DNA from 2 places in the Stenotrophomonas sp. 86428_Sma genome. Region 2 is predicted to be linked to the other one. Evidence: predicted binding sites of a transcription regulator. Region 2 holds the regulator's gene; the other holds the start of a gene.
The links. The regulator FliA, encoded in region 2, starts transcription of late flagellar genes. The targets are predictions, from matches to a motif close to TAAAGTTTNNCNNNCNNNGGCCGATAA.

Region 1: ACZK3J_RS19965 (methyl-accepting chemotaxis protein) is a predicted target of FliA. The motif match lies at 4,234-4,260, and genes of this name have one in related genera.

What each region holds. Positions count from the first base shown of each region.
Region 1 covers NZ_CM151156.1:4,347,763-4,359,186, forward strand. The annotation lists gene ACZK3J_RS19950 (TonB-dependent receptor domain-containing protein) at 1-653, shown strand, start outside; gene ACZK3J_RS19955 (hypothetical protein) at 714-884, opposite strand; gene ACZK3J_RS19960 (DUF2628 domain-containing protein) at 1,102-1,488, shown strand; gene ACZK3J_RS19965 (methyl-accepting chemotaxis protein) at 1,584-4,115, opposite strand; gene ACZK3J_RS19970 (NAD-dependent epimerase/dehydratase family protein) at 4,326-5,219, opposite strand; gene ACZK3J_RS19975 (S41 family peptidase) at 5,318-6,229, opposite strand; gene ACZK3J_RS19980 (MarR family winged helix-turn-helix transcriptional regulator) at 6,280-6,744, shown strand; gene ACZK3J_RS19985 (DUF4434 domain-containing protein) at 6,750-8,234, opposite strand; gene ACZK3J_RS19990 (M24 family metallopeptidase) at 8,442-9,698, shown strand; gene ACZK3J_RS19995 (CerR family C-terminal domain-containing protein) at 9,691-10,365, shown strand; gene ACZK3J_RS20000 (KGG domain-containing protein) at 10,501-10,806, shown strand; partial or broken gene ACZK3J_RS20005 (MFS transporter) at 10,817-11,424, opposite strand, start outside.
Region 2 covers NZ_CM151156.1:2,257,971-2,269,394, reverse strand. The annotation lists gene flhB (flagellar biosynthesis protein FlhB) at 1-502, shown strand, start outside; gene flhA (flagellar biosynthesis protein FlhA) at 547-2,607, shown strand; gene flhF (flagellar biosynthesis GTPase FlhF) at 2,753-4,375, shown strand; gene ACZK3J_RS10415 (MinD/ParA family ATP-binding protein) at 4,362-5,249, shown strand; gene ACZK3J_RS10410 (RNA polymerase sigma factor FliA) at 5,246-5,989, shown strand; gene cheY (chemotaxis response regulator CheY) at 6,047-6,439, shown strand; gene ACZK3J_RS10400 (protein phosphatase CheZ) at 6,439-7,044, shown strand; gene ACZK3J_RS10395 (chemotaxis protein CheA) at 7,047-8,879, shown strand; gene ACZK3J_RS10390 (flagellar motor protein) at 8,981-9,721, shown strand; gene motD (flagellar motor protein MotD) at 9,723-10,739, shown strand; gene ACZK3J_RS10380 (ParA family protein) at 10,744-11,424, shown strand, end outside.

The DNA of each region.
Region 1 (11,424 bases), 2.1 Mb from region 2:
AGTCCGGCGGCCGCGGCTGCACCTCGCTGATCCCGCTGGGCTATACCCGCGGTGGCTGCTACATGGCCGGCAACCCGGACCTGGACCCGGAAACCAGCACCAACCGAGAGATCGGCATCAGCTTCGACAATGACCTGTTCGATGCCGGCCTGACCTACTTCCATACCGACTTCAAGAACAAGATCGAGTACGCGCCCCTGGGCAAGTTCAACGGCATCTGGTGGACGCGCATGAGCAACGTGCAGCGCGCGCGCACCAGTGGCATGGAAGGCAACTTCAATGTCCGCTTCGGCGAGCAGTGGCGCTGGCGCACCTCGGCCACCTGGATGAAGGAAGCCAAGAACCTGACCACCGGCAGGAATCTGATCGATACGCCGGAGTTTTCCGGCTATTCGTCGCTGGACTGGACGCCCAATACGGTGTTTTCCAGCAGCCTGTCGGCGCAGTACACCGGCAAGCAGACCGGTACCGCCACGACCTTCCTCAAGGCCTACACCCTGTATGACCTGACCGCAGCCTGGAACGTCAACGAGGTACTGACCCTGCGCGGCGGCGTCAGCAACCTGGCCGACAAGAAGCTGTATGCGGAGGGCTCCACCGACTACTTCGTGGCCGGGCGCAGCTACTTCATGAGCATGACCGCGCGGTTCTGACCGGCGGCGCGCGCCGCGATCGCGCTGGCAGCACGCCAGCGCGATCGGCGGTGTTGCGGATTACTCGCTTTCCAGCGCGGCCGCGGCCGCGTTCTGCGTAGCGGCCGTGCGTGCACGGTCCATCGCTACCGCCAGTTGCTGGCGTGCGAGCAGTTGTTGTGCCTGCACCACTTCAGGTGTCGGCAGGAGCACCGGTCCCGGTGCGTTTTCCGGTATAGCAGGTGTGGTCATGCAACCTCCATGGACATCCCGCCGCCGCCCGGGTTCAGCTGGGGCGGCAGCGGAACTGCGCACCCTATCCTAAAAACAAGGCGGATGGGTGACGGTGCGGCGCCCCGCCGCAGGCCTGCACATGCCGGGCGCGTCACATTTTTGACGGTTGAGGGTAGTTTCCTGAACCGTCGGCCCCGTATCATGTAACCGTTTTCCTACAAGGACGTAATCGTCAATGAACACCGTCGACCTCTCCCGCTTCAGCCCGAAGTGGCAGTTCCGCTTCAATTTCTTCCAGCAGCACGGCGCTCCGAAGGAGCCGCGCTTCAAGGAAGCCTGGAAGGCGCTGTCCTTCGGCGACCGCCTCAAGATCAACATCAACTTCTTCGCCTTCTTCTTCGGCTTCATCTACCTGTTCATTCTGGGCATGTGGCGCAAGGCGCTGGTGGTGATCGGCATCGGCCTCGTGCTGGGCATCGTGTCCCTGTTCCTGCCGGACATCATCGCGCGCCCGCTGTTCATCGCCATGAACTTCCTGGTTGCCGCCAGCACCAACTACAGCTACTACCTGGAGCAGGTGAAGGGCAAAGCCAGCTGGAATCCCTTCGAAGGCATGTTCTGACGCGATGCTGCCGCCGCACTCCGGCCTGGCATAGCATCAAGCAGAAATGAAGACGCCCGGCCTTGGCCGGGCGTCTTCATGTGCGCGCAACAGGATCAGGCCGCGCGGCGGACCGTAGCCACCGGCTCGGCCTGCAGGCGGAAGCGCGAGACCGCCACCGCCAGCTGCTCGGCCTGTTCTTCCATTGCGCGCGCAGCGGCACTGGCCTCTTCCACCAGCGCGGCGTTCTGCTGGGTGGTCTCGTCCATCTGCACCACGGTCTGGTTGACCTGCTCGATGCCCGCCGACTGCTCGCGCGAGGCTGCCGAGATCTCGGCCATGATCTCGTTCACTCGGCCGACCTGGCCGACGATTTCCTGCATGGTGCGGCCCGCGCCGTGCACCAGCTGCGCACCGGCACCGACCTGCGCCACCGAGGCGTCGATCAGCTCCTTGATCTCCTTGGCCGCGCCTGCCGAGCGCTGGGCCAGCGCACGCACTTCGCTGGCGACCACGGCGAATCCGCGGCCCTGTTCGCCGGCACGCGCCGCTTCCACCGCCGCGTTCAACGCCAGGATGTTGGTCTGGAACGCGATGCCATCGATTACCGAAATGATCTCGGCAATGCGCTGCGAGGAGGCCTCGATCTGTTCCATGGTCTGCACCACCTGGCTGACCACCTGCCCGCCTTCGCTGGCCACGCCCGCTGCGGAGCCGGCCAGGGTGTTGGCCTGCAGCGCGTGGTCGGCATTCTGGCGCACCGTGGAGGTCAGCTCTTCCATCGAGGCCGCGGTCTCTTCCAGGTTCGCCGCCTGCTGCTCGGTGCGGCGCGACAGGTCACTGTTGCCGGCGGCAATCTCACCCGCCGCCAGGCGGATGCTGGCCGCCGACTGCTGGATCTGGCCAACGATCTGGGTCAGCTGCTGCACGGTGCTGTTGGCATCGTCGCGCATCACCGCGAACACGCCGTGGAAGTCGCCCTGCATGCGCGCGCTGAGGTCGCCTGCGGCAATCGCGCGCAGCAGCGTCGACAGCTCGGCCAGGTTGTGGTCGCTGACCTGCATCATGGTGTTGAGGGTTTCCACCATGCGGCGGAAGTCGTGGTCGAAACGCAGCGTGTCGCCGCGCACCGCAAAATCGCCGGCGGCGGCGGCAGCGGCCAGCTGCTGGATCTGATCGTTGATCGCCGCCAGGTTGCTCTTGGTAGTGGCCATTGCAGCGGTGAACACCGCCTTCTCGCCCGGCAGCGCTTCCATGTCCACGCTCAGGTCACCCACCGCATAGCGCTGCATCACGTCGACCAGGCGCTGGGTGACGGCGTTGCTGGAGGCCACCAGCTGGTTGCTGTCAGCCACCATCCGGCCGTACTCACCCGGGAACGCCGAGGCGTCCATGCGGTAGCTGATTTCACCGGCGTCATGGCGACGCGCCATTTCCGCCTGCGCCGCCATCACCGACTGCAGCTGCCCCCGCATGCCCTGCATCGCGTCCAGCAGGCGGCCCACTTCGTCGTTGCTGCGTGCCGGCAGGGTGCTGTCCAGCTTGCCCGCGGCGACATCGCCGGCCACGCGCACGGCTTCGGCCAGTGGGCGGATCGCCAACCGGCGCAGCAGCACATAGACACCGGCACTCAGCGTCAGCGCGGCCACCACACCAACCAGCAGGGTCAGCCACAGCAGCTGGCGCGCCTCGGCCACGATCACCGCGTGCGGCATCACCACACCCAGTGCAAAGCGCTGCGGCGCATCGCCCACACGCAGCGGCACGTATACGCGCACGTTGCCGGCGGCATCCGGAGTGAAGGCTTCGAACCGGCGGTCGGCGGCGATGTCTGCCAGCATGCTGCGGGTCAATGCGTCGCCTCGTGGCTTGCCGATTTCGGCGGCATTGGCCGAGGCCAGCACCACGCCATTCGGCGAGAGCAGTTCGACGCGCCCGGCGCCCATCGGCTTGAGCGTGGCCAGGTGCTTCTGCAGCGCCGCCAGCGAGAAGTCCACAGTAAATACACCGAGGAACCGGCCGTTTTCGATGATCGGCGTGCTCAGCGTGCTCATCAGCACCTGCTGGCCACCGATGTCGTAGGCGTAGGGCTCGCTTACCTTCGCCAGCTTGTCGCGGCTGGGCACCATGTACCAGTCACCGGAGCCACTGGCCGTCTCGGTGTAGTCGGTCATCGTCGACTGCTGCGGCTTGCCATCGTGCCAGGCCCAGTAGCTCATGTAACGACCGGTGGCATCGTGCGCTTCAGTGTTGACGAACTCGGCATCCTTGCCATCGAAGGCGTCGGCCTCCCACATGGTGCTCTTGCCCAGCCACTCGGGGTGGGTGCGCAGCTGCTCGCCCAGCACGGCAGCCAGGCTGGCACGGTCCGGAACATCGCCGCGCGCGCGCTGGGCGAGCACGGCCTCGACCATGGCGTCGTTGCTGGCAAAGGCGGTGCCCAGATCGGCCGCGACCTGGCGGGCTTCGGCGGTGGCTTCGCTGGCCATGGTCTGGCGCGAGGCGTCGATCAGGCTGGCGCTGGCCTGGCGGTAGATCAGGAACGCAGTCAGGCCGAAGCACAGCAGCGCGATCGCAGCGGTGCCCAGCATCAGCTTGTGGGCGATGCTGCCCGGGCGGCGGGCAGCGGCGGAACGGGGAGAAGGCATGGAAGGATCCGCAAGGCAGTTCAGGACGACCGGCACCGCGAGGGCACCGCGCAGGTGCGCGATCCGTCGCGCAGGCCACCGGCCGCCGGGACACGCCCGGCGCTGGAAGCGCACCGGGTTAGCGGCCGCCTGCGAACGAGGTTGAGGCGGTCCATCTGCACATTCCTGAACCTGCTCAGGGTCGGGTCAGGAACCCGCCCGGCTGCCGCCCTATTCGGCCACGCGGTCCTTGATCCATTCCGCCCGCGGCAGCACCTCGATGCTGCCAACCGCGTACTGCTGCAGCACGTCGTCCGGGCCGAAGCGCGGCTGCCAGCCCAATGTGCGGCGCATCAGTGCACTGTCGTAGACGCGGTCAATGCTCAGCGGCAGCGGCCAGCCACGGCGCTCGAACTCGGCCAGCAACTGCGGGGCGCGGCGGGCCAGCACCCTGCACGGCTGGGTCGCCAGTTCCAGGCAATCCTCGCGCAGGAACGGCGTCGGTGCGCAGGCAATGTAGCGTGCGAAGGCAGCGCCCTCATCGTGCAGCAGCGCGGCATGTGCGCTGGCCACGTCGCGCGCGTCGATGCCGCGGTGCAGGCGGAACATCGCCATCCGCTCCGGTGGCTCGGGGAAACAGCGGGCCATGCGCAGCACGCGCACGCTGAAGCCCGGCGCCGCAGCGGCTTCAGCCAACGCCTCGGCCTGCAGCTTGCTGCGATGGTAGATGGTGCGTGGCAGCGGCTCGGTATCTTCATCGATCCAGCGGCAACCGCCCGCCACCACCGCATGGCCATACAGCGCCGTGGTGCTGGTCAGCACGAAGCGGCGTGCACCGGCCTCGCGGGCAGCCTGCAACAGGTGTGCGGTCGCCTCCACATTGATCTGCTGGAATACCGCATCCGGCACCAGGCCGACATGGGGTGCGTGCAGGGCGGCGGTATGGATCACCGCGTCGACGCCCTGCACTGCCCGCTTCACGGCCTGACGATCGGTGACATCGGCAATGATGCGGGTGGTGGCGAATGGGCTGCGATCCAGCCCCACCACTTCGTGGGCCGCCGCCAGCGCGCCGAAGATCGCACGCCCGATCCGCCCGGAACTGCCGGTCAACAGAATCTTCATTGAGTCCATTCACTCGAAGCGCCCGGGAACTACCGGGATGCATCGATTCTAGGCACGCTGCATGTCGTCTGCGATAGGGCGCGGTTGCAATTGTGCGTTCATTCTGGCGATGCCGATCGGGCCAGCAGCTGGCGGGCGACGAACAGCGGATCGTCACCGCCTGCTGCATCAGGCGTGACGCCGGTGCGTTCCCAGTTGGTTCCGGTACGGAGGTTGATCGGCTGCCGGTCGGGAATGCTGATCTGATAGCCATCCGGCAGCAGCACAGGATCATCGAACATATGTGCCGCACCGCCACTTCGACTACCAACGACACGTGCCCGCCCCTGCGCCTGCAGCGAGTACGCGACGAATTCGGCGGCCGACCCGGTGCGGCGGTCGATCAGAACCACCAGCGGCTTCAGGTACAGCCCCAGGCTCGCCGGTGGCAACGGTACCGGACTGCGCTGGCCACGGCGTTGCAGTGACTGCACCTGGGTGATCTCCGCCGCCAGCAGGGTCCGCACCAGCAGGTCCGCACTGCCGTCATCGCCACCACCGTTCTGGCGCAGGTCCAGCACCAGGCCATCGGTGTCGGCCAGCAGGGTGAAGGCAGCAGCCAGCTTCGGCCGGGCCAGATCGAGCGGATAGAAGGTGCTCAGGCGCAGGTAACCGATGTTGCCTTCCAGCACCCGCACCTCGCGCACGCCCGCACCATTGCTGCGCGCATCCGCGCGCCAGGCCATCAGCCAGTCGTCCTGGCCGGCGCGGGCATCCACCCGCTCGACATGGAAGTGGCCATCGAACACGTCCAGATCCTGGTTCAAGCGTGCGCTGAACGCCTTGGGGTCCGCGCAGCTGTCCACATAGCGCTGCTGGGTGGACCAGCCGCGAACGGCCTCAGCAATGTGCGCGCCTTCGGCCACGTCCAGGTACTGCGCCTGTATCGCCGTGGCCGCCGCCTGCAGCACCGCGTCCTGGGCCGGGCAGGACGCCGCCAGCAGCGCGCCCAGCATCCACGAAACTGCCATGACCGCACCCCACGTTGATGATATGTAAGCTCTTATATATCATCGCCACCATGGATCTCCAACATGCCACCCTGGGAACACTGCTGCGGGCCCTGCTCGACCAGCTGGACCCGGCGGTCGAGCAGGCCTACCGCGACCTGAAGCTGGACTACCGGCCGCGCTACACCCCGGTGCTGCGCACGCTGATGGCGCAGGGACCCTGCCGCATCAAGGATCTCGCACTGGCCTGCGGGCTCAGCCATTCGGCGCTCAGCCAGACGGTTTCAGCAATGGTGCGCGACGGCTGGCTGCACGCTGCGGTCGGTGAAGACAGCCGCGAGCGCATCCTGCAGCTGAGCCCGCGCGCGTTGCAGGCGTTGCCGGCGCTGCAGGCGCAGTGGCAGGCCACGGCACGCGCGGCGCGCAGCCTCGATGCCGATCTTGGACAGTCATTGGAGCAGGTGCTGCGCGAGGCACTGCAGGCGCTTGAACAGCGGCCGTTCGCGCAGCGACTGCGTGGCACGCCCCAACGCTGAGGCGCTTACTGCTCGGCCGCCATCTCGATTTCACTGAGGAACGTCCAGCTGCCATTGGCCAACCGCAGCTCCAGCGTACGGCACTGCGCGGCCAGCGGCGCGGCGTTGCCCAGCACGTATTCCTCTTCGGTCGAACCGCTCAGTCCGGCCTGGGGGAATGGCGCCGACAGCACACCGATCTTCACCGCAGCGGCGCCCGGCTCGGCACACATCACCTCCACAGCTGTCGGCGTGACGATGCCCCACGCCGGGCGGGTCATCGTATGCAGGCCGATCCAGTCCACCCGCCGGCGCTGGCCCAGGTCGATGGTGATGCTGGCGTTGCCATGCACGCCTACCCAGCCGGCATCCATCGGGTTGCGCGGATCCCCCACCCGGCGATCGAACAGTTCATGCCCGGTGCTGTCGGGATAGTTTGCATCCGGCGCCACGCTGTAGCTGTAGGTGGTCTGCACCGGATCGACACTGTAGGACGCACCGAGCCCATACAGCCCGCGATAGGTGTTCATCAACCGCGGAGATTCGGCATAGCCCTGGCCGGGGCCGACCACCTCGGACATGTGGTACTGGTTGAGCCAGGCAACGCGCTTGCCGGCCGAACGCGCGCTCCACAACTGCTGGTTGATGCGCTGCACTGACGCGGAGCGATAGGCACCGGACAATCCGTTGCCGGTTCCCAGGAACAAGGGACTGCCATGGTTGAACAGTTCGATGTCGGCCCACAGGCCGCTGGCCCCCAGCGCCGCCGACAGCGCCTCGTAATACGCCTCGGTGGAATGACCTGGGCGATCCCACTGGAACAGGCGTGCATGCGAGGCGGCGCCGATGCCGTCCTGCCAGATCTGCACATCCACGCCGGTGGCCGTACGGAACTGTGCAGCAGCCCGGCCCACACTGGCCGGACCCACGCTGGATGACGCCAGGTAGGGGGCCACCATCACCGGCCGCGCGGGTGTACTGCCTTTGAGCGCCGTCACGATCGCACGGTAGAACGGCGCGCGATCAGCCGGCACCTGTGCTGGCTCGTCGGTGATGTACCAGCCCGCGAACGCCGGATGCGATCCGTACTGTTGGCCCAGCTGGGCCAGCGACTGCGCCGCATCCTGTGCCACGGCCGTTGCGTTCTGCCCCTGCCAGAAGGTGGCGCACTGCCCCGAGCTGTAGGTGGTGCCGACCACGACCTTCATGCCGCGCGCGGCCGCCGCATCGAGCACGGTGCCGAGCTTGCCGGGAAAGCCGGCAATCCATTCGAAATCCTGCACGCCGCTGGCGCAGCCCACGCCGGCACGGATGGCACGCACCTGACCGAGGATGATCGTGTCGTTGCCCAGGTCCTGCAGTTCATCCAGGAACAGCGGCAACTGCGCGGCCGGCAGTTGTTCGTCGCTGCCCGAGTAGCCAACGTGGACGAAGCTGCCGGACAACAGAGGGCTGGCTGCGTGGACGGGAGCGGTACAGGCCAGCACTGCGATCAGTCCAATCCTGTTCATGTTCTACGTCCCTGTCGTGGCCAGGCGAGTGGCGTTGTTGCGCATCCTATCAACAGCAACGGTGGCCCCATCACGATCATCGACAACGCTGCGCAATCGCCGACTTCAGCTGCCCCCGCAGCAGCGCACGTGCAATGCCGATTCAAGCGGTTGATTCATTCAACTGCGTGATCGAGCCTGCGCGCTCCTTCCCCTGGAATACTCCTCATGCGCACGCCGCCCGCACCGCTCAGCCTGATGGAACGCGACCGCCGCTGGGCCCTGGCCCGCGACCTCATGGCCAGTGAACGCCTCGATGCCCTGGTTGTGCATGGCGACCGGGAAGCCGCCGCACCGGCCGGGTTCTCGCCGGACTGCTACTTCACCAATGACCGGCCCGGCTCGATCGTGGTGTTCGTCGGCGACCAGCCGCCACGGGTGTTCACCTTTGCCTCGCTGATGATTGCCGACCACCTGCAGGCCTGCCTGCGCGGCGACCTGCAGTGGATCGCACCCGAACAGCTGTGGGTTGGAAAATCCGGTCTGGAGGTTGGCCGCTGGCTGCAGCAATGTGGCCTGCACACGGCACGTATCGGCGTGCTGGGGCTGGAGCCCTATCCACCGTTCTACTTCGACGGCGCGATGCCCGCGCGCACCCTGCAGGGCATGCAGGCGGCGGTGCCGAACGCGGAATTCGTACCGGTATATCGTGCGTTCTTCCAGCGCGCCTCGGTAAAGAGCCAGGAGGAACTGGCGCTGATTGCGCATGCCGCCTGGATCGGTGAATCCATGAGCGAGGCGCTGCGTGCCACTGCTCGCCCCGGTGTTTCGGAAGCCGAACTGGTTGCCGCAGTGACCGCCGCCTGTTTCTCGCTGGGGGGCTATACCGCCGAGGTGTTGCTCGGCTCGGGTCCCGAGTATGTGGGCTGGGGACCACCCGCCTGGCAGTATCGTGCGCAGCCGCCGCGCATTCTGCGCGATGGTGACCTGGTGCTGTCGGAGATCTTCGCACTGTACGGGCTGATGGAAACCCAGCATCAGGCCGCGGTTGCCATTGGCGAGGTGCACGACGACATCCATCGCGCCGCTGCCGTCGCCCGCAGCAGCTACGAAGCAGGCCTGTCCGCACTGCGCGTGGGCAATACCTTCGGCGATGTCGTCGACGCGATGGAAGCGCCCCTGCTGGAGGCGGGCGGCTGGCACGTGCATCCGTTGGTCCACAGCCTCAACCCCTATGGACCGATTGGCTTCGGCCGTGCACCGGGCATCGAAGCGCTGCCGGAGGCCGCGCGCTATGCGCACATCGCGCCGCTGCCGACTGTCGGGCGCGAACTGCCCCTGCAGGCCGGCATGTGCTTCGCCTTCGAACCGAACTGTGCATTCGGCCGGCACATGGCCAACATCGGCGGTACGGTCATCGTCGGCGCGGAAGCGGGTACCGCGCTCAATGAAAACTCGACATGGCTGATGCAGGCCGATGCCTGAGTTCATCGCCCATCTGCAGACACCGGCACGGCGGCGCGCGGCCGAGACGCGCAGCGGGCAGACCCGAGCCCGACTGCTGCACGCGGGGCTGCAGCTGTTCAGCGCGTTCGGCGTGGAGGGTGTGCGTACCCGCCAGCTGGTGGACATGGCCGGCTGCAGCCAGTCAGCCATTCCCTATCACTTCGGTGGCAAGCAGGAACTGTATGCCGCCGTACTGCAGCGCTGCGCTCAAGCCATTGCCGAGCGATTGCCGCTGCCGGCAACGCCACCCAGCGGCGCGCGGCAGGCCGCGCAGCAGCTGCAGCAGTTGATGCGGGCATTCGTCCATGCCTTGCTGTCGGCGCCGGATGCGGGTCCACGCACGCTGCTGTTGGCGCGCGAACAGATCCAACCGACGGCGGCGTTCGCCAGTGCCCACCGTACGCTGTTCGAACCCCTGCACACCACGTTGGCCGCGTGCGTAGCGTGCCTGCGCGGCAGCGAACCATCCAGCGCCGAGACGGTGCTGCGTACCCACGCACTGCTCGGCCAAGCGATCGTCTTCGCCGTCTCCCACGGAGCTCTGCAGGCGCGACTGAACCAGGGAGCTCCCTTGGCAGACGTAGAGACGATCGGGTCGGTGGTCAGTGGCATGGCACTGGCGGCAGCGAAGGCAGCGCCCGCCTGAATGGCTGCCTGATCAGCCCCGTGCGCAGGGCGCGTGAAAACCAGGGCCAAGATGGCGACCTGGACTTAGCGTGCGATGGCCAAGCATGGATGCCGTCGTCTACGAAGGCGACCCCCATACCGCAGGAGATTTCACATGACTGAGCAGAACCCGCGCAGCTCCAACCGGGGTTTCGCATCAATGGACCAGGAAAAGCAGCGCGCGATCGCGGCCAAGGGCGGGCGCGCCGCACATGCCTCCGGCAACGCGCATGAATTCAGTCCGGCCGAGGCACGTGTCGCAGGCCGCAAGGGCGGCGAGGCGATCAGCCGCAACCGCCAGCACATGGCCGAGATCGGTCGTGAAGGTGGACACGCTCGCCACGCCAATGCGCGCCAGCAGCAACAACAGCCTCAGGAGATCGAACGCACGGCAGCGGGTCCGCAACGCCAGCAGGGCTGAATGCAGCGCGTCAGGCCGGAGCGCGCTGCCGATACAGCCCGAGCGCCGCAAGCAGGGCCAGCGCACCGGCCACAGCCATCGCCCATCCGAAACCACTGGCCATCGCACTGCGATACCACGTCAGCATCTGCGGCGTGGCGTGCATCGAGCCCGGTTGCAGGATCAGTTCGCGCGCCTGTGCCGCCAGCTCCCGCTGCCCGGCCGCCTGCGCGGACGCGGCGAACTGCTGCACGGCGCGCTGGCCCATCAGGCTGCCCAGCAGCGCGATGCCCAGGCTCATGCCTGCCTGACGTAACGCGTTCATCGTGGCTGAGGCGATACCCGCGCGCTCGACCGGCGCGCTGGCCATGACCGCCATGCCGGTCGCCGGCACTGCCAGCCCCATTCCAATGCCAAGCAGCACCAGCACAGCACTGGAACAAGCGTGCGAAGTAGCCGGTTCGAACGTGGCCATCGCGCACAGCGCCACCCCAGCCAGGGCGTAGCCCAGCACCAGCGCGGCGTGCAGCCCGAGGTGGGCGACCAGACGCCCGAACAACAGCGAGACGGCACCCATCAACAGGAACTGCGGGGCCAACTGGGAGCCTGCCAGCGCAGCGTTGTGCCCCTGCGCCTGCT
Region 2 (11,424 bases):
CCCGTACCAGCGCTGGAACTGGATGCGCAAGCTGAAGATGACCCGTGAAGAGCTGCGTCGCGAAATGAAGGAAAGCGAGGGCAGCCCGGAGGTAAAGGGCCGAATCCGCCAGCTGCAGCAGCAGATGGCCAACCGCCGGATGATGGAGGCGGTGCCCACTGCCGACGTGGTGGTGGTCAACCCCACCCACTACGCGGTCGCCCTTAAGTACGAGGGCGGCGCCATGAACGCCCCCACCGTGGTCGCCCTGGGTGTGGATGAGACCGCCCTGCGCATCCGTGAAGTGGCCGACGGCAACAAGGTGGCGATCGTCTCCGCCCCGCCTTTGGCACGCGCCTTGTATCGGGAAGGCCAACTCGGAAAGGAAATCCCCGTGAGACTGTATTCGGCCGTCGCCCAGGTCCTGTCCTACGTCTACCAGCTGCGCGCCTGGCGCACTGGCCCGATGCCGGACGCCCCGCACATCCAGGTGGATGAATTCGGCAAGGGAGGCCGCCCGTGAGCGCCCAGCCCTCCACCGGTTTCAACACCCGCCGCGCGCTGGAAATGATCCGCCAGGGCCTTGGCGCACCGCTGATCGTGCTGGCCCTGCTGGCCATGGTCGTGGTGCCGCTGGCCGCGCCGGTGCTCGATGCCCTGTTCACCTTCAACATCGCCATCTCGCTGATGGTGCTGCTGGCGGTGGTCTACGTGAAGCGCCCACTGGATTTCACAATCTTCCCGATCGTGCTGCTGATCACCACCATGCTGCGGCTGGCGCTGAACGTCGCCTCCACCCGCGTGATCCTGCTGAACGGCCAGAACGGCCATGACGCCGCGGGCAAGGTCATCGCCGCCTTCGGCGAGTTCGTGATCGGCGGTAACTACGCGGTCGGCATCGTGGTGTTCGCGATCCTGACCATCATCAACTTCGTGGTCATCACCAAGGGCGCCGGCCGCGTCTCGGAAGTGACCGCGCGCTTCATCCTCGACGCGATGCCCGGCAAGCAGATGGCGATCGACGCCGACCTCAACGCCGGTTTGCTGACGCGTGAAGAAGCCAAGCTGCGCCGCGAGGAAGTCCGCGAGGAAGCCGATTTCTACGGCGCGATGGACGGTGCCAGCAAGTTCATCCGTGGTGATGCCATTGCCGGCATCCTGATCCTGTTCATCAACATGCTCGGCGGCCTGGCCGTAGGCGTGCTGCAGCATGGCATGCCGTTCGGCGATGCCGCTGCCACCTACACCCTGCTGTCGATTGGTGATGGCCTGGTGGCGCAGCTGCCGGCGCTGCTGGTCTCCAGCGCCGTGGCCATGCTGGTCACCCGTGCCTCGCGCTCGCAGGACATGGCCCAGGCCATGACCGGCCAGGTGTTCGGGCAGTACCGTGCGCTGGCGATCACCGCCGGCATCATCGGTGTGGTCGGCCTGGTGCCGGGCATGCCCAACGTCGCTTTCCTGACGCTGTCCGCGATCCTCGGCTTCATCGCCTGGAAGGTCTACCGAAAGGGCAAGGCCGCGGCCACCGATCCGGCAGCCGCAGGCAATGACGCTGCCGCGCTCAACGCACTCGGCCGCCCGGCCGCGCCGGCTCCGACTGCCGAACTGAGCTGGGACGAACTGCGCCCGGTCGATCCGCTGGGCCTGGAGGTCGGCTACCGGCTGATTCCGCTGGTGGACAGCAGCCAGGGCGGCGAACTGATGGCACGCATCAAGGGCGTGCGCCGCAAGCTGACCCAGGACGTCGGCTTCCTGATCCCGTCGGTGCACATCCGCGACAACCTGGAACTGCCGGCCAACGGCTACCGCGTGCTGGTGCACGGCGTACCGGTGGCCACCGCCGAGATCCACCCCGACCGCGAACTGGCGCTGGACCCGGGCAGCGCCCTCGGCGCACTGGAAGGCATCGCCGGCAAGGACCCCGCGTTCGGCCTGGACGCGACCTGGATCCAACCGCACCAGCGTGCCCAGGCTGAAACGCTGGGCTATACCGTGGTCGATCCAGCCACCGTGGTCGCCACCCACCTCTCGCACCTCATCCGCGAACACGCGCCGGAACTGCTCGGCCACGAGGAAGTGCAGCACCTGCTGGCCAACCTGGCCAAGAGCGCACCCAAGCTCGTCGAAGATCTGACGCCGAAGGCGCTGCCGCTGTCGGCGGTGGTGCGCGTGTTGCAGAACCTGCTGATCGAGCGCATTCCGATCCGCCAGCTGCGCAAGATCGCCGAAGCACTGGTCGAACACGCTCCGAACAGCCAGGACCCGGCCGTGCTGACTGCCGCCGTGCGCACCGCACTGGGTCGTTTCATCGTGCAGGAGATCGCCGGAATGTCGGCGGAGCTGCCGGTGTTCACGCTCAACCCACAATTGGAACGTGTCTTGCAGGAGTCCACGCAGGGCAACGGCGCCGCGCTGGAACCCGGACTCTCTGAGCGACTGCACCAGAGCCTGGCCGAATGCGTCAGCAAGCAGGAAGCCCGCAACGAGCCCGCGGTCGTGCTGGTACCTGGCCCGGTGCGTGCCGCGCTGGCCCGCCTGGTCCGCCACAGCGTTCCGTCGCTGTCGGTCCTGGCCTACAGCGAGGTGCCGGAGGACAAGCGCCTGAAGCTGGTCGGAACGATCAGCTGACGCCGCCCTCCGATGCGCCAGAAAACAGACACCACTTTCGAACCAACGCAACAGACAGATACCAAGGGGAACCCGCACCGTGCAGACCACCGACCACCCGAGTTCTCCGACCGCCACCCCGCCGTCTTCGTCCCGTGACCACAGCATGAAAATCAAACGATTCGTCGCCGCCGACATGCGCTCGGCCATGAACCTGGTGCGCAAGGAACATGGTCCTGACGCCGTGATCCTGTCCAACCGCCGGATCGAGGAAGGCATCGAGATCGTCGCCGCCGCCAACTACGACGAGAGCGCCGTGCAGCGTGCACTGGAAGCCTCGCGTCGTGACATCGCTCCGCCGCCGGCGCCGAAGCCGCGCACCGCCGCCGACGCGGTGATCGCCGCGGTCACCCGCCGCCGCAGCAATACCCCGGCACCGGAACCGGTGGCCGCAACCACCTCGGCCGTGGCTGCCCTCGCCCGCGCTGCGGTCGGCGCCACCGGCCGCACCCTGGACAGCGCCGACGAGATCGTGCCGACCCGCGGCAGCACCGGCTTCGCCGCCACCCTGGCACGCGCCGCCGTCAACGAACCGGCGCTGCCGGATCAGATCTTCGCTCCGTTCGCCGAAGCCATCGTCGCACCGGCGCCCAGCACCGCCGCACCGGCCAACCGCGCCCGCTTCCAGATCGACCCGCCGCACGAGACGCATCACGAAAGCGCGGCGTCGGCCGTGCAGCCGCCGCCGCTGCCGACCGCTGCCGTGACCGAAGCGCAACCCGGGATCGTCGCCAGCGAACCGGCACCGGTCGAAGCCAGCGACGAAACCGGCGCTGCCCCCGTGCTGGCCCCAGCCCCGGCACTGACCCTGGTGGCCCAGGACGACGCCGAGATCCGCCAGCTGCGCCAGGAAGTGGCCGGCATGCGCCATGTGATCGAGCGCGAGATGAACCGCTTCACCGACGAGCGCCTGCGCGGCTGCCCGGTGCGCGCCACCGCGCTGGACCTGATGGACGAGTATGGCTTCGATGCCGGCCTCGCCCGCGACGTGGCCATGCAGATCCCGCTGGAGACCGAGGCCCATCGAGGCCGCGGCCTGATGCTGGGGCTGATTTCGCGCAAGCTGCCGATCGCCCCGGTCGACCCGCTGGAAGAAGGTGGCGTGATCGCCCTGGTCGGCCCGACCGGCGCTGGCAAGACCACCACCATCGCCAAGCTGGCCTCGCGCTTCGCCGAGAAGCACGCGCCGCGTGACGTGGCCCTGGTCACCACCGACACCACCCGCATCGGTGCCCGCGAGCAGCTGTACGGCTACGGCCGCCAGCTCGGCATCGCGGTGCACGAGGCCAACAGCGGCACCGACCTGGACCAGCTGCTGGAACGCCTGAAGGACTACAAGCTGGTGCTGATCGACACCGCCGGCCTGGGCCCGCGCGACCGCGCCCTGGCCGCCCAGCTGCAGTGGCTGCGTGCCGCGCGCCAGGTCCGCACCCTGCTGGTGCTGCCGGCCAACACCAGCTTCGGCGACATGGACGAGGTGGTCCGCCGCTTCGGCGCCGCCAACCTGCAGGGCTTGGTACTGAGCAAGCTGGACGAGACCGGCCGCTTCGGCAACGCCCTGTCGGTGGCCGTGGATCATGCCCTGCCGATCACCTGGGTGACCGATGGCCAGGACGTCCCGGAGGACCTGCACCGGGCCAGTGCAGCCAATCTTGTACTTCGCCTTGAAGATTTGCGCCGCGCGGCCGATATGCCCTGCAACCCGGAGTTGAACCATGCCGTCGCGTGAGTACGCCAAGCTGACCAAGACCTTCCCGCTGTCGGCCACCCGCAGCGAGCCGCTCGGCCCTGTGCGCACCATTGCGGTCACTGGCGGCAAGGGCGGCGTGGGCAAGACGAATGTGTCGGCCAACCTGGCCGTGGCACTGGCTGGCATGGGCAAGCGCACGCTGCTGCTGGACGCCGACCTCGGCCTGGCCAACATCGACGTGATCCTGGGCCTGAACCCCACCTTTACACTGGCCGACCTGGTCGCCGGCCGCTGCACGCTGGATGACGTCATCGTCGAAGGCCCGAACGGCGTGCTGGTGGTCCCGGCCGCATCCGGCCGCCGCCACATGGCCGAGCTGGCCCCGGCCGAGCACGTTGGCCTGGTCAACGTGTTCTCCGAGCTGGAGCGCGAGCTGGACATCATGGTGGTGGACACTGCCGCGGGCATCACCGATGGCGTGCTGACCTTCTGCCAGGCCGCACAGGACACCGTGGTGGTGGTCTGTGACGAGCCGGCCTCGATCACCGACGCCTACGCACTGATCAAGGTGCTGTCGCGCGAGCGTGGCGTGGACCGCATCCAGGTGGTGGCCAACATGGTGCGCGACCCCAACGAGGGCCGCGTGCTGTACGAAAAGCTGACCCGCGTCTGCGAGAAGTTCCTTGCCGATGTCTCGCTGAACTACCTGGGCTGCGTGCCGCAGGACGATTGGCTGCGCCTGTCGGTGCAGCGCCAGCAGCCGGTGGTGAAGGCCTATCCGTCCAGCCCGGCGGCGCTGGCGATCACCGAGATCGCGCGCCGTACCGCGCGCTGGCAGGCGCCGACCGAACCGCGTGGCGGCGTCGAGTTCTTCCTCGAACGCATCCTCAAGCAGCGTGGGGTGACGGCATGAAAGGCGCAGCCCAGTACAGGGAAGTGCAGCGCTCGGCGGCGAACGAAGTCATCGCCCAGCATTCGGACCTGGTGCGGCGCATCGCCCACCACCTGGCCGCGCGCCTCCCGGCCAGCGTCGAGGTCGACGACCTGATCCAGGCCGGCATGATGGGCCTGATCGAAGCCTCGCGCAGCTATGACGCCGACCAGGGTGCTTCTTTCGAGACCTACGCCTCGATCCGCATCCGTGGTTCGATGATCGACGAGATCCGCCGTGGTGACTGGGTCCCGCGCTCGGTGCACCGCCGTGCACGTGATGCCGCCGCCACCATCCGCCGCCTGGAACAGAGCAGTGGCCGTGCCGCCAGCGCCACTGAAGTGGCCGCCGCGATGGAGATGCCGCTGCCCGAGTACCTGCGGCTGATGGAAGACGCTGCACGTGGCCAGGTGCTGAGCCTGGAATCGCGCATCGAGGACCAGGGCGAGCTGGACACCGTCGCCCAGGGCGGGCCGACCCCGCAGCAGGTACTGGAGCGCGGCGAGTTCGGTCGCGAGCTGGGCAAGGCCATCGGCCACCTGCCCGAGCGCGAACAACTGGTGCTCTCGCTGTACTACGAGCAGGAACTGAACCTGAAGGAGATCGGCGCGGTGCTCGGCGTGAGCGAGTCGCGGGTCTGCCAGATCCACGGCCAGGCGGTACTGCGCCTGCGTGGCCGGCTGAAGCTGTTCGAGGCTGCCGACGCAGGCCTCGAAGAATGAACATCCCCGAGGCGGCTGCCCCCGGCCGTCCGGAATGAACAACAAAGGAATTCTGCTTTGAACAAGAACATGCGCATCCTGATCGTCGACGACTTCTCGACCATGCGTCGAATCGTCAAGAACCTGCTGGGCGATCTGGGCTTCACCAATACCGCCGAAGCCGAGGACGGGCATGCCGCGCTGTCGCTGCTGCAGAGCCAGCCGTTCGATTTCGTGGTCACCGACTGGAACATGCCGGTGATGACCGGCATCGAGCTGCTCAAGGCGATCCGTGCCGATGCCAAGCTGAAGACCCTGCCGGTGCTGATGGTCACGGCAGAAGCCAAGCGCGAGCAGATCATCGAAGCCGCCCAGAGCGGTGTGAACGGCTACATCATCAAGCCGTTCACCGCGCAGACGCTGGAAGAGAAGCTCGGCAAGATCTTCGAACGCCTGGCGGCCAGCGTCTGATGGATACCACGGTCGACAAGAACGCCCTCGCCCTGCGCCTGCAGGAGGCTCTGGACGCGCTCGAATCCGGTGACGAGGCCGCCTGGCGGCAGCGCATCGACGGGCTGGTCGCGCTGCGCACGCAGCCGATGATGAGCGGCCTCTCGCGGCTGGCCCGCGAGCTGGGACAGGCGCTGGGCGAACTGCCGACCGTGCCGAGCGAAGCCGGCGAACTGGACGACGCCTGCGCGCGACTGGACCACGTGGTGGCGATGACCGAACAGGCCACGCACCGCACCCTGGACCTGGCCGAGGAATGCCGCAGCCTGACCGAACAGCTGCGCGCCGAAGGCCTGCAGCCGGGCCAGGACGCGCAGCTCGAGCGCATCCGCCACAACCTGACCGAGATCGCCCTGACCCAGAGCTACCAGGACCTGACCGGGCAGATCATCCGTCGCGTGGTCGGCATCGTCCGCCGCGTGCACGAAGGCTTCGGCGCGCTCGGCCTGCCGCCGGAACAGCATCGCACCGACCCGGAACTGGCCGGGCCGGCACTGAAGGGACTGGACCGCCACGCGGTCTCGCAGAACGACGCCGACGACCTGTTGTCGGATCTGGGGCTGTAAGCATGAGCGCGGTATCCGACGACATCACTGCCGATTTCATCATCGAGGCGCAGGAGATCCTGGATCGCCTCGGCGAACAGCTGGTGTCGCTGGAGCAGGCACCGCAGGACAGCGACCAGCTCAACGCGGTGTTCCGCGGCTACCACACGCTCAAGGGCGGCGCCGGCTTCCTCGGCGTCACCGCCATGGTAGAGCTGTGCCATGCCGCTGAAGAGGCGCTGGGCGCCGCACGTGCCGGCCAGGCCGTGCTGCAGGCCCACCACTTCGACGCGGCCCAGCAATCGCTGGACTACCTGCAGTCGATGCTGGACGCGGTTTCCTCCGGCACCGAGCCGGGCTATGCGCCGCCGGACCTGATCGCACAGTTCGACGTGCACGGCGGTGCCGTGGCTGCACCCGCCGCCGCAGCAGCACCCACCGCGGGTGGCAGCGACCTGATCACCGACGACGAATTCGAGGCTCTGCTCGACCAGCTGCATGGTGGCAACGCGCCGACCGCGGTCGCGCCAGCGAAGAAGGCCGACGACGGACTGATCAGCGAAGACGAGTTCGAAGCCCTGCTCGACCAGCTGCACGGTGGCGCGGCACCGGGCACCAAGCCTGCGGCCGTGGTGGCACCGGCACCGATCGCAGCGCCGCGCCCGGTCGCCGCACCGGCACCGGCGGCGAAGCCGGCCGCCAAGCCGCTGGCCGAGGCCGAACATACCGTGCGCGTGGACACCAAGCGCCTGGACGCGATCGTCAACCTGATCGGCGAACTGGTGCTGTCACGCAATCGGCTCAAGACCCTGCGTGCACGCCTGCGCGATGAAGAGCTGGACCGGGCCGTGTCCACTCTGGATATCGCCACCGCCCGCCTGCAGTCGGCAGTGATGCGCACCCGCATGCAGCCGGTGGGCAAGGTGTTCTCGCGCTTCCCCAAGGTTGCCCGCGACGTCGCCCGCTCGCTGAAGAAGGAAGTGGACCTGGAACTGATCGGCGCCGAGACCGAGCTCGACCGCAACCTGGTCGAAGCGCTGGCCGACCCGCTGGTGCACCTGGTCCGCAACGCCATCGACCATGGCGTGGAAATGCCCGACCTGCGCGAGGCACAGGGCAAGCCACGGATGGGCCATGTGCGCCTGTCGGCACAGCAGGAAGGCGACTACGTCAGCATCGAGGTGCAGGACGATGGCGCCGGCATCGACCCGGAAAAGCTGCGTGCCAAGGCGCGCGAGAAGGGCCTGATCGATCCGGAAGCCGCCGCCCGCCTGAGCAGCGAGGAGTGCCTGCACCTGGTGTTCCTGCCCGGCTTCTCGACCAAGCAGCAGGTCACCGACATCTCCGGTCGTGGCGTCGGCATGGACGTGGTGCAGTCACGCATCCGCGAACTGAGCGGCCAGATCCAGATCCAGTCGGAACTGGGCCGTGGCAGCCGCTTCCTGATCCGCGTGCCGCTGACCCTGGCGATCCTGCCGACCCTGCTGGTGCAGGCCGGCGAGGACGTCTATGCGCTGCCGCTGGCCCGCGTGATGGAAGTGCTGCACGCGCCGCGCACCTCGCTGGGCTGGTTCGATGGCCGTGCCGTGCTCGACCGCCGCTCGCACACGCTGCCGCTGGTCGATCTGCGCCAGTGGCTGGATGTGACGCCGGCCGCCTCGCCGCTGCTGACCATCGTGGTGCTGCAGGCTGGCGAAGCGCGCTTCGGGCTGGTCGTGGACCAGGTACGCGGGCGTGAGGAAGTGGTCATCAAGCCGCTGCCGAAAGCGCTGCGCGGCCTGCGCGGTTATGCCGGTGCAACCTTGATCGGCGATGGTCGCATGGCGCTGATCCTGGACGTGGACGGGCTGCGATGAACCCCGCCGGGCCATGCCCGGCGCCCCGAAAACTGTGACTACCGTCTGTACGCGATCTACCGGTGTCTCAAGTCCCATTCATACACGCCGATACCGGAACCATGGATAGACTCAGCCTCATTGGACTCTTTCTCGCCCTGGCCTCGCTGGTCGGCGGCAGCATCCTCAAGGGCGCCGGCCTGGCGTCGTTGTGGTCGCCTGCGGCGTTCGTGATCGTCATCGTCGGCACCGTCGCCGCGATCCTGCTGCACACCTCGCCGGCGGTGTTCAAGCATGCCTTCAAGATCGTGCGCTGGGTCGTGCGCCCGCCGCACAGCGATCGCCGCGAACTGATCCAGCAGATCGTCGAGTGGAGCAACATCGCCCGCCGCCAGGGCCTGCTGGGCCTGGAATCGCAGGTGGAAGCGCAGCAGGACCCATTCCTGCGCAAGGGCCTGCAGCTGCTGGTGGACGGCGTCGAGCCCGAATCGATGCGGCACATGCTGGAAATCGAACTGGGCAGCCAGGAACACCAGGACCAGGCCGGTGCCAAGGTCTTCGAAGCGATGGGCATCTATGCACCGACGCTGGGCATCATCGGTGCCGTGCTTGGCCTGATCGCGGTGATGAAGAACCTGGCCGACCCGAGCAAGCTTGGCCACGGCATCGCCGCAGCGTTCACCGCCACCATCTACGGCATCGCCTCGGCCAACCTGCTGTTCCTGCCGGTGGCCGCCAAGCTCAAGAGTGTGATCTCGCACAACACCCGCGACCGCGAAATGGTAATCGAAGGCCTGATCTCGATCGCCCAGGGCGAAAACCCGCGCAACATCGAAACCAACCTCTCCGGCTTCCTGCACTGACATGGCCCGCCGCAAGCACCACGAAGAACACGCCAACCACGAAGCATGGGCGATCCCCTATGCCGACCTGATGACGCTGCTGCTCGCCTTCTTCGTGGTCATGTACGCGATTTCCTCGGTGAACGAAGGCAAGTACCGGATCATGGCCGACGCGCTGACCGATGCCTTCGGGGGCGCGCCGCGCACGATCAATCCGGTACAGGTCGGCAACAAGCAGGTGCAGGGTGGCGGCTGGGACAGCCCTTCGGTGATCAAGTCCGGCACCAAGATCGGGCCCTCGGCGCCTGCGCCGTCGCACGACCCGACCCTGCTGCCGTCGATGGCCTCGCAGATGCGCATGCCTGTTTCGGTGCACAACCAGGAGCAGATCGCGCGCGCCGAGCGCCAGCTCAACAGCATCGCCGACCGCCTGACCGCCGCGCTCGCGCCGCTGATCGACCGCGGCATGATCAGCGTGCGCCGCACCGAGCTGTGGATCGAAGTCGAGATCAACAGCGACATCCTGTTCCCCACCGGCTCGGCGGCGCTGGACGTGCATGCGCGGCAGACCCTGGCCAGCCTGGCCGAGGTCCTGCGCGACGTACCCAACAGCGTGCGCGTGGAAGGCCACACCGACAACGTACCGATCGCCACCGCCACCTTCCCGTCGAACTGGGAACTGTCGGCCGGGCGCGCGGCCAGCGTGGTGCACCTGTTCGCCGACCAGGGCGTGCAGCCGTCGCGGCTGGCGATGGTCGGCTACGGCCAGTTCCGCCCGCGCGAAGAGAACGACAGCGCGCAGGGCCGCAACCGCAACCGCCGGGTGATGGTCATCATCCTGGCAGACACCTCGCACTCGGTGGACCCGCTCGGCCAGCGCCTGAACGCAGCCACCGGTGCCACCCGGAACACCGATACCGAACAAGCCGCGGCAACTCCGGCTACCGCCCCCACCTCCCCCATCGCACCGGTGAAGTTGCCGCCGGTGCCGGCTGGCAGCCGCGTCGGCGCCGCCGTTCCCCCGGCAATGAAGGAGTAATCCGATGCGCATCTGGGCAGTCGCCAACCAGAAGGGCGGAGTCGGCAAGACCACCACCACCCTCGCCCTCGGCCGCGGACTGGCCGCACTTGGCCATCGCGTGCTGTTGATCGACCTCGATCCGCACGCCTCGCTCAGCCGCGCGTTCGGCGTACCGGTGGACCCGCCGCCGGCTGGCGTGCTGGAGCTGTTCGGCGCCCCGCCCGCCGATCTTTCCAGCCTGTGCCATGCCAGCAGCATCCATGGCCTGGACTATGTCTGCGCACAGTCCGCGCTGGCCACGCTGGAACGCCGCAGCGCCAACCAGCCCGGCCTTGGCCTGGCACTGCAGAATGCGCTTGCGCGCCACCAGGGCCAGCACGACTACATCCTGCTGGACTGCGCGCCCACCCTCGGCCTGTTGATGATCAATGCGCTGGCCGCAGCCGATCGCCTGATCATCCCCACCCAGGCCGAGCCGCTGGCCCTGCATGGCCTGGACGGCATGGTCCGCACCGGCGAGATGGTCGAACGCTCGCGCCGCCGCCCGCTGCCGATCTCGATCCTGCCGACCCTGTTCGATCGACGCACCCGCGCCGGCAACGAGTCGCTGCGGACCATGCAGGACCGTCATGGCGCGCGCGTATGGGAAGACGCGATCCCGATCGATACCCGCATCAGCAATGCCGCCGGCCTGACCCTGCCG